DNA from 3 places in the Microbacterium sp. ARD31 genome. Region 2 is predicted to be linked to each of the others. Evidence: riboswitches for the same ligand, from Rfam matches in the RefSeq annotation. Region 2 holds a riboswitch; each other region holds the start of a gene.
The links. Region 2 has a riboswitch for glycine ahead of Q9S36_RS07300 (glycine cleavage system aminomethyltransferase GcvT). Riboswitches for the same ligand answer to the same signal wherever they lie in the genome.

Region 1 (3,267 bases), on a different contig from region 2:
GACATCCGGTCGGTGATGTCGTTGATGCGCGTGTCGCCCGCCGCGACGGCGGCGAACGCGGCCGCGACCTCGGCGCGATTGCCGGCGTTGGAGATGACGAGGAACTCGCCGTCGGCGATGCGGTACACGATGACGTCGTCGACGATGCCGCCGTCGGCGGCGAGGACGAGGGAGTACTTCGCCTTGCCGACCTTCATCGTCGACAGGCGGCCGGCCAACGCGCGGTCGAGGAACGCCGCGGCATCCGTCCCTTCGATGCGGAGCTCGGCCATGTGCGAGATGTCGAAGATCCCCGCCGCACGGCGCACCGCGTGGTGCTCGGCGAGGTCCGACGTGTAGCGGACGGGCATGAGCCAGCCGCCGAAGTCGGTGAAGGACGCGCCGAGCCGCTCGTGCAGCTCGTGCAGCGGCGATCGCCGCGGCTCGGTCGTGGTCTCGGTCATGCCGTCTCCGCTCAACATTCCACGACGCTGACCGCGAGGCCGCCGAGCGCCGTCTCCTTGTACTTGCTGCTCATGTCCCGCCCCGTCTCGCGCATGGTCACGATGACCTCGTCGAGCGACACGCGGTGGGTGCCGTCGCCCCACAGCGCCATCTTGGCGGCGTTGATCGCCTTCGCCGCGGCGATCGCGTTACGTTCGATGCACGGGATCTGCACGAGACCGCCGATCGGGTCGCACGTGAGGCCGAGGTTGTGCTCCATTGCGATCTCGGCGGCGTTCTCGACCTGCCGGGGCGTTCCGCCGAGGACCTCGGCGAGTCCGGCAGCCGCCATCGACGACGCGGACCCGACCTCCCCCTGGCAGCCGACCTCGGCGCCCGAGATCGAGGCGCGCGCCTTGTAGAGGACGCCGATCGCGGCGGCCGTCAGCAGGAACGGCACGACGACCTCTTCGCGGGGGCGCGCCGGCGCGGCGTAGTGGGTCGCGTAGTGGAGCACGGCGGGGATGATGCCCGCCGCGCCGTTCGTGGGGGCCGTGACGATCCGTCCGCCGGACGCGTTCTCCTCGTTGACGGCGAGGGCCACGAAGTTGACCCATTCCTGCCAGAGCGCGGGATCGTCGCCGGTCGGGTCGTCGCGCCGCAGGCGCGCGTGCCAGGCCGGAGCCCGCCGCGGCACGCGCAGGCCGCCCGGCAGCATCCCCTCGCGCGCCGCCCCGGAGGCGACGCTGTCGACCATGACGTCGGCGAGGTGGAGGATGCCGGAGACGATGTCGTCGTCGGTGCGGGAGACCCGCTCGTTGCGCCGCTGGACCTCGGCCATCGAAAAGCCCTCGCGCTCGCAGTGGGCCAGGAGCTCCGCCGCCGTCTCGAACGGGAACGGCACGGGCGCCGCATCCGCCGTGCCGGCAGCCTCGCCGTCGCGGACGATGAACCCGCCGCCGATCGAGTAGTAGACGGCCTCGTCGAGGAGCACATCGTCCTCGTCCCACGCCTGCAGCCGCAGTCCGTTCGTGTGCGCGGGCAGGATTGTCAGCGGGTGCAGGACGATGTCGTCCTCGCACAGCGGCACGTCGCCCGTGCCGCCCAGCCGGACGCGACGCGCCTCGGCGATCGCGGCAGTGCGCTCCTCGACTTCGGCCGGGAGGACCTCCTCCGGCTGCAGCCCCTCGAGTCCCAGCAGCACGGCGGTCAGCGTGCCGTGGCCACGTCCCGTCGCCGCGAGGGAGCCGTACAGGTCGACCCGCACCCGCGCGGCACGGTCCGCGTCGATGCGCGAGACGAAGTCGGCGGCCGCGCGCATCGGACCCACCGTGTGCGAGCTCGACGGCCCGATGCCCACGGTGAACAGGTCGAAGACGCCGATGCTCAGGGACATCGTGTCGACCCGGCGGAGGGGTGAGGTGAGGGGAACAACGGAACTCCTGACGGCGCAGCGGGATGCGGGTGAGTTCCTCCCCCTCTGTCATCGGCCTGAGAGATTTCGCGGGCGATGCCCGCTTGCCCCGTCGGCGGGCACCACGAGGGTGCCGCTTTTCAGAGTGACCATGTCGGCTCGGTACGGGGGCCTGAGAGATTCCGGGGAGGGATTGCTCCTTCGGCAGCCACGAGGGCTTCTCCCGAGCAGACGCGATGGTCCGGTGTGCGGTTGTGAGCGCGAGCCTATCACCGGGGCCCGCCGCGCCGATACGGCCCGGTCAGTCCGTCGTGCAGGCGCCGGAGGAGACGGTCGCGTCGCCCGGCGAGACCTGGAGCGCGGGGCGCAGTTCGGCGGTCGTCATGGCGTACCCGCGGGTCGCGTCATCCTGGCCGCGGGCGAAGACCACACCCGCCACCTCGCCGTCCTCGGTGAGGAGGGGACCGCCCGAGTTGCCCGGACGCACGTTCGCCTCGAGGGCGTAGATCTCGCGCGGCTGCGAGCTGTCCTCGTAGATGTCGGAGACGACGGCGCTGCCGACCGAGAGGACGTAGGCGGCACTGCTCGTGAAGGGACCGCCCAGCGGGTAGCCCTGGACCGCGACGGGGGTCCCCGCCGCGACCGGGTCGACGATCTCGAGCGGTGCCGCGTCGAGGCCGTCGACGCTGATGACGGCGAGGTCGTCGATGGGGTCGAAGTAGACGATGCGGCCCTCCTCGGCATCCCGTCCCGGCAGTTCGACCAGCGGCTCGTCGACACCGGCGACGACGTGGGCGTTCGTGACGACGAGATCGGGCGCGGCGACGAACCCCGACCCGGTGAGCGACGCACCGCACGCGTAGGCGTTGCCGCTGATGCGGGCGACGGATGCCGCGGCCCGCTCGAGCGCGGGATCGTCCAGCGAGACGGGGGGCGCCGTCGGCTCCACCTCGGGCGCCAGGAGCTCCCCGACGCGCGGGATGCCCTCGTCGACGATGAAGCCGCGGAACTCGGCGAGCGCGGAATCGACCGCCGGCGGGGTGAGGGCGTCGAGGGCGCCCAGGACGCGGGAGGACGCGACGGCGGGGGCGACCACCGGCATCCCGGAGCCGACGATCGCGCCGCTCGTGAGCAGCAGCACGACGGCGGCCGCGGCGGTGTTCACGACGCCGCCGAGGATGCGGTCGAGCGGGGCGAGCCGCGCGCGGTCGACGCCGCGGCGGAGGCGTCTGCCGACGGCCGTCCCGAGCGCGGCGAGGAGGGCCACGATGCCGAGGGCGATGATCGCCAGCACGAGGCTGCGGTACTCCCAGCCCGTGAAGGCGGGCGCGATGACGGGGGTGAGCCACACGGCGACGACGGCGCCGAGAACGATGCCGACGAGCGTGCCGGCGGTGGCCACGAGACCCCGCAGGAGTCCGCCGAACAGC
Region 2 (3,267 bases):
CGTAGTAGCCCAGCCCGATCATCGGCCGGGCGACGCGGTTCTGCGAGGCGAGCGCGCGCAGCTCGGCGAGGGCCTCGGCCTCGGTCGCGGCGGCCGGGATGTCGCTCGTCGAGCGGGCGTCCACCTGGATGGATGCCGGAACGGCGCGTCGCACGAGGGCGTCGACGTCTTCGTAGCCGAGGGCGTCGAGCATGACGCGCTGCGCGTCGGCGTCGAGGCCGATGTGCCGGGCGGCGAAGGTGCCGCCCGCGACCGATCCGGGCCCGCTCACGCGTCCCCGCCGGTGAGTTCGACGTAGGCGGCACGATCCATGAGACCCTCCACCGCGGTCGGGTCGACGGTGATCTTCAGCAGCCACCCGTCCCCGTAGGGAGACGAGTTCACCAGCGAAGGGTCGTCGACGGCGGCGTCGTTCGTCTCGGCGACCTCGCCGGTGAGCGGTGCGTACAGTTCGCCGACGGACTTCGTCGACTCGATCTCGCCGCACACCTCGCCCGCCGTGACGGCCGATCCGGTGGACGGGAGCTCCACGAACACCACGTCGCCGAGCTTGTCGGCGGCGTAGTCGGTGATGCCGACCGTGGCGGTGGTGCCGTCGAGGGCCACCCACTCGTGCTCAGCGGTGTACTTGAGGCTGTTGAGATCGGTCACTTCTTCCTCCGGTAGAAAGGCGGGGCGGTCACGGTCGCGGGGATGCGGGTTCCGCGCACGTCGAGATACAGCACGGTGCCGGCGGCGGATGCCGCGGGGGCGACGAAGGCCATGGCGATGGGGTGGCCGAGGGTCGGGCTGAGCGCGCCGGAGGTGACCTCGCCGACGCGCGACGCGTCCGGCGCGTCCCCGTCGAAGACGCCGTACCCGGCGCGTCCGGCTCGGCGCCCCTCGGCGACGAGCCCGACGAGGACGGGCGCGTCCGTGAGGTCGCGCCCGGCGAGCGCGGCCTTGCCGACGAAGTCGTCCTTGTCCGTCACGACGACCCGGCCCAGGCCCGCCTGGGCGGGGGCGATGTCGCGCGTCAGCTCGTGGCCGTAGAGCGGCATGCCGGCCTCGAGGCGCAGGGTGTCGCGCGCGGCCAGGCCCGCCGGCACCAGCCCGAGCGGTTCGCCGGCGCGGAGCAGGGCGTCCCAGAGCGCCTCGGCACGGGTGACGGGCACGAGCAGCTCGAAGCCGTCCTCGCCGGTGTAGCCGGTGCGGCACACGAGCACACCGGTCTCGTCGAACGACGCGCTGGTCGTGGCGTAGTACGGCACGTCTGCGAGCGGTCGCTGCCACCCCGTCAGCTCGGGCGTCGCCTCGAGGACCGCCCGTGCCGCCGGACCCTGCACGGCGAGCAGGCCGTAGCCATCCGAGACGTCCTCGACGCGGGCATGCGTGCCGGGGATGAACGCGAACGACCCGTCCTGGCCGGTGAGGGGCGGCGGCGGCGGGAACATCGCCACCCGCTCGGCGAGGGCTTCGGCGACCGCGTCGCGATTGCCCGCGTTGGCGATGACGAGGTAGCGGTCGTCGGCGAGGCGGTAGACGATCACGTCGTCGATGATGCCGCCGTCGGCCGCCAGCACGAGCGAGTACTTCGCCCTGCCCTCGGCGAGCGCCGAGAGCCGGCCGGCGAGCGCGTAGTCGAGATACGCCCCGGCGTGCGTGCCGGTGACGAGGAACTCCGCCATGTGCGAGATGTCGAACAGTCCCGCGCTCTCGCGGACGGCCTTGTGCTCGGCCAGGTCGGACGAGTAGCGCACCGGCATGAGCCAGCCGCCGAAGTCCGTGAACGAGGCGCCGAGCGCTTCGTGGCGCCCACGCAGCGGCGTGGAGCGAGGGTCTGGCATGAGTTCTCCCGTCGGTCGGGCAGGCGCGGGTCCGCGCCTATCGAACTCCCCCTCTGTCATGGGCCTGAGAGTTTCGCATCGGCATCCGTTCGTCAAGGGGATGCCGGTGCTTTCACCGTCGGCGGATGTCGAAGACATCTCTTTCCAGAGTGGCCCGACCTCAGCGGTACGCGTACCTGAGAGATTGGCGGGGAGGCTTGCTCCTTCGGTGCCCGGCGTAGTGCCGGGGCTCTCCCGCAGAGGTCATCGAGCCGGTTCTGTTGCTGTTCAGTTGCGGGGCCAGCATAGCGCCCCCGACCGTCACGACGTGCAGGCGCCCGTGGACACCGGCTGCTCGAACGCATCCGCCTGGGCGAGGACGGGCAGCAGCTCGGCCGTCGTCATCGCGTAGCCGACCTCGCGGCCGTCGTCCGCCCGCGCGAACACCACGCCGGCGACGTCGCCGTCGGTGGTCAGCAGCGGGCCGCCGGAGTTGCCCGGCACGACCTGCGCCTGCAGCGCGTAGATCTCGCGTGGGGCGCTGGCGTCCTCGTAGATGTCCGGCACGGGCGCCGAGGTGGCGGACAGGACGCGGGCGGGGCCCGACGAGAACGGGCCGCCGTACGGGTAGCCCTGCACGACCGCCGACGCACCCGGCTCCAGCGGTTCGGTGATGCCGAGAGCGGCCGCATCCAGATCGTCGATCTCGATGACAGCGAGGTCGTCGACCGGATCGAAGTAGACCACGCGGCCCTCGCGGGCGGCGCGGCCGGGGAGCTCGACCACCGGTGCGTCGACCCCTGCCACGACGTGCGCGTTGGTCACGACGAGGTCGGGAGCCGCGACGAACCCGCTGCCCGTGGAGCTCGTCCCGCAGGCGTACGCCACGCCCGAGATCAGTCCGACCGAGGCCGCTGCGGCCTCGAGACGCGGTGAATCCAGCGCGATGGCCGGCAGGGGTCCGGTCTCGGTCTCGGGGGCGAGGAGACCGCCCAGTCGTGGAATGCCCTCGTCGAGGACGGCGGCCCGCAGCTGCGCGAGCGTGGTCTGCACGGGCCGGGGGGTCAGCGAGTCGATCGTGCGCAGCACCGTCGATGAGCCGATCGCGGGCGCCACCACCGGCATCCCAGTCGCGACGAGTCCCTGCCCGACGAACGAGGCGGCGAGCGCGGCGATGACGACGCTCGCGGCGCCGCCGAGGAGGCGCTCGAAGCCGCGGAGGGGGGTGCGGTCGACGCCGCGCCGCAGGGCCATGCCGATGCCGCCGCCGATCGCGATGCCGACCACCAGGAGCAGCAGGGTGCCGCCGATGACGACGAGGGGCCGCCACTGCTGAGTGGGCAGGGCGTCGTTGACCAGTGGGATGGCCCAGAGGGCGGCGAACGCGCCGCCGACGAGACCCAGCAGGGATCCGAGGCTGGCGAGCAGCCCGCGCTGGAGACCTGCCAGCAGAGCGACGACG
Region 3 (3,267 bases), on a different contig from region 2:
CCGAGGACGCCACCTCGGAGATCGCCGCCCTCTCGGTCCGCCTCCACGCGACCCTCGTCAAGATCGGCCTCGACCGCGCCTGACGCGCCCCTCACCGCACGTGAGTAGGGTGGGGACATGCGGGAAATGGACGTCGTGGGTGTCCGTGTCGAGATGCCTTCCAACCAGCCCATCGTGCTGCTGCGCGAGGTGACGGGGGAGCGCTACCTGCCGATCTGGATCGGAGCGGTCGAGGCCACGGCCATCGCCTTCGCCCAGCAGGGCGTCACCCCACCGCGCCCCCTGACGCACGACCTGATGCGCGACGTGCTCGCCGCCACCGGGCAGCGCCTCGACGAGGTGCGCATCGTCGACATGCAGGAGGGCATCTTCTACGCCCAGCTCGTCTTCGACGGCGGCGCCGAGGTGGGCGCCCGCCCGTCCGACTCCATCGCGCTCGCCCTGCGCACCGGCACCCGGATCGTGTGCGCGGAGTCGGTGCTCGAGGAGGCCGGGCTCGCCGTGCCGGCCGAGCAGGAGGACGAGGTCGAGCGCTTCCGCGAGTTCCTCGACCACGTCTCGCCGGACGACTTCGAGTCCCACTGACCCCAGCGCCAACACTCACCCTCAGGTTGAGGTTGAGGGTTGCGACACGCCGCGGGCGTGGATGGACAAGCCGGAGCGACGGGCTTACCGTGAACTGTCTTCGTTGTAACTCCACCGCTGTGGTTGCCCCGTCCGCGGGACGCCCCAGTGGATCCTTCCCCCCAGGAGTTACCGCACAACGGAGGAACTGACCTGGAGGGTCGCTGTGGGTAGCAACGAGAACGACCAGGGCGCGGACGCCGCCCAGATCACCGCTGCGGCGGAGGCCGCCGAGCTCGCCGAGGAGCAGGGCCTGCTCTTCGACGACGACGTCTCGCCGCTGCCCAGCGACACCGGCTACCGCGGTCCCACCGCGTGCAACGCCGCCGGCATCACCTACCGCCAGCTCGACTACTGGGCCCGCACCGGTCTGGTCGAGCCCAGCGTGCGCGGTGCCGCCGGCTCCGGCTCGCAGCGGCTCTACTCCTTCCGCGACATCCTCATCCTCAAGGTGGTCAAGCGGCTGCTCGACGCCGGCATCTCGCTGCAGCAGATCCGCACCGCGACCGCCCACCTGCGCCAGCGCGGCACCGACGACCTGACCCGCGTGACCTTGATGAGCGACGGCGCCTCGGTCTACGAGTGCACCAGCAACGACGAGGTCATCGACCTCCTCCAGGGTGGTCAGGGTGTCTTCGGCATCGCGATCGGCGGGGTCTGGCGCGAGATCGAGGGCACCCTGGCCGAGCTCCCGAGCGAGCGTGCCGCCGAGGAGCCCGCCGCCCCGGTCGCCGGCGACGAGCTGGCCGCGCGGCGCGCCGCCCGCCAGACCGGCTGACAGACCACTCCCACCGCACGATCCTCCGACGAAGCCGCCCGCGACACCGGGCGGCTTCGCCCATTTGTGTTGCGTATCGCTAAACTCGTGGTGCCGACATCCCGCACGGGAGAGTCGTCGCGCCCGGTCGTGAGGCCGGGCCGGTGCGCCGAAGGGGCAATTCCTCCCCGGAACCTCTCAGGCACCAGGACCGTGCGGGTTGGCACTCTGGAGGCCTCCTGGCCGACAGAGGGGGAGGTCCAGCCAGTGACCTCTGGGAGACTCCGTGACGGACGCCACCTCCAGCCCCTCGACCGGTCCCGCGACCGGCCCCGCGTCGGTGACCGACGCCAGCGCCCTGGGGGAGTTCGTGCCCCGGCACATCGGCCCTGACGACGCCGCGATCGCGCACATGCTCGCCGCCGTGGGCCACGAGTCGCTCGAGTCGCTGATGGCGGCCGCCGTCCCCGGGGGGATCCGCACGGCTGCGGCCCTCGACCTGCCGGACCCGCTCGACGAGGAGGCCACCGCCCGCGCGCTGCGCACGCTGGCCTCGCAGAACCGCCCGGCCGAGGCGATGATCGGCCTGGGCTACCACGGCACGATCACGCCCCCGGTGATCCGCCGCAACGTGCTGGAGGACCCCTCCTGGTACACCGCGTACACGCCGTACCAGCCGGAGATCTCCCAGGGCCGCCTCGAGGCGCTGCTGAACTTCCAGACCGTGGTCGCCGACCTGACCGGCCTGCCCACCGCCAACGCCTCGCTCCTCGACGAGGGCACCGCCGCCGCCGAGGCGATGACGCTCGTGCGCCGTGCGCAGCGCACCGCGGCCGGCCCCTTCGTGATCGACGCCGACGCCCTGCCGCAGACCATCGACGTGGTCCGCACGCGCGCGGAGGGGATGGGCATCGAGGTGGTGGTCGCCGACCTGGCCGCCGGCCTCCCCGAGGGCGACCTGTGCGGCGTCCTCGTCCAGTACCCCGGCGCCTCGGGTGCCGTGGCCGACCCCCGTCCCGTGATCGAGGCGGCCCACGAGCGCGGCGCGCTGGCCGTGGTGTCGGCCGACATGCTCGCCCTGGCCCTGCTGGAGGCCCCGGGCACGTTCGGCGCCGACGTCGTCGTCGGCTCGTCCCAGCGCTTCGGCGTACCCCTCTTCTACGGCGGACCGCACGCCGGGTTCATGTCCGTCTCGGCCGGCCTCGAGCGGCACCTGCCCGGCCGGCTCGTGGGCGTCTCGGTGGACGCCGAGGGCCGTCCGGCGTACCGCCTCGCGCTCCAGACCCGCGAGCAGCACATCCGCCGCGACAAGGCGACCTCCAACATCTGCACGGCGCAGGTGCTGCTCGCCGTCGTCGCCTCGATGTACGCCGTCTACCACGGCCCCGAGGGCCTGCGCCGGATCGCGCAGCGCACCCACGACCACGCCTCCCGCATCGCGGCTGCCCTGCGGGCCGGGGGAGTGGAGGTCGTCAACGACACCTGGTTCGACACGCTGACCGTGGCGGTGCCGGGCCGCGCCGGCGACGTCGTCGCGGCTGCGCGCACCATGGGACTGCACCTGCGCCTGATCGACGACGACCACGTCGGCCTCTCGACCAGCGAGCGCACCTCGGCGTCGACCGTCGCCGCGGTGCTGCGCTCCTTCGGGGTCGCCGCCGTGGACGAGGCCCCGGCAAGCGGGCTGCCCGAGGAGCTGCACCGCACGACGGACTTCCTCACCCACGAGGTCTTCCACGCCCACCACAGCGAGACCCAGATGCTGCGCTACCTGCACAAGCTCTCGGGCCGCGACTACGCACTGGACCGCGGCATGATCCCGCTCGGTTCGTGCACCATGAAGCTCAACGCGACCACCGAGATGGAGCCGGTCAGCCTGCCCGGGT

Region 1: another riboswitch for glycine. It lies ahead of Q9S36_RS03660 (L-serine ammonia-lyase); the one in region 2 lies ahead of Q9S36_RS07300 (glycine cleavage system aminomethyltransferase GcvT).
Region 3: another riboswitch for glycine. It lies ahead of gcvP (aminomethyl-transferring glycine dehydrogenase); the one in region 2 lies ahead of Q9S36_RS07300 (glycine cleavage system aminomethyltransferase GcvT).

Annotation. Positions count from the first base shown of each region.
Region 1 is NZ_JAUZVE010000001.1:716,306-719,572, forward strand. Features, by position in the region: gene gcvT (glycine cleavage system aminomethyltransferase GcvT) at 1-443, opposite strand, end outside; gene Q9S36_RS03660 (L-serine ammonia-lyase) at 455-1,819, opposite strand; glycine riboswitch at 1,894-1,987, opposite strand; glycine riboswitch at 1,988-2,073, opposite strand; gene Q9S36_RS03665 (MarP family serine protease) at 2,139-3,267, opposite strand, start outside.
Region 2 is NZ_JAUZVE010000002.1:124,632-127,898, forward strand. Features, by position in the region: gene gcvP (aminomethyl-transferring glycine dehydrogenase) at 1-193, opposite strand, end outside; gene gcvH (glycine cleavage system protein GcvH) at 268-651, opposite strand; gene Q9S36_RS07300 (glycine cleavage system aminomethyltransferase GcvT) at 648-1,826, opposite strand; glycine riboswitch at 1,981-2,073, opposite strand; gene Q9S36_RS07305 (MarP family serine protease) at 2,127-3,267, opposite strand, start outside.
Region 3 is NZ_JAUZVE010000057.1:29,097-32,363, forward strand. Features, by position in the region: gene Q9S36_RS45270 (MerR family transcriptional regulator) at 1-83, shown strand, start outside; gene Q9S36_RS45275 (bifunctional nuclease family protein) at 118-585, shown strand; gene Q9S36_RS45280 (MerR family transcriptional regulator) at 833-1,402, shown strand; glycine riboswitch at 1,499-1,605, shown strand; gene gcvP (aminomethyl-transferring glycine dehydrogenase) at 1,722-3,267, shown strand, end outside.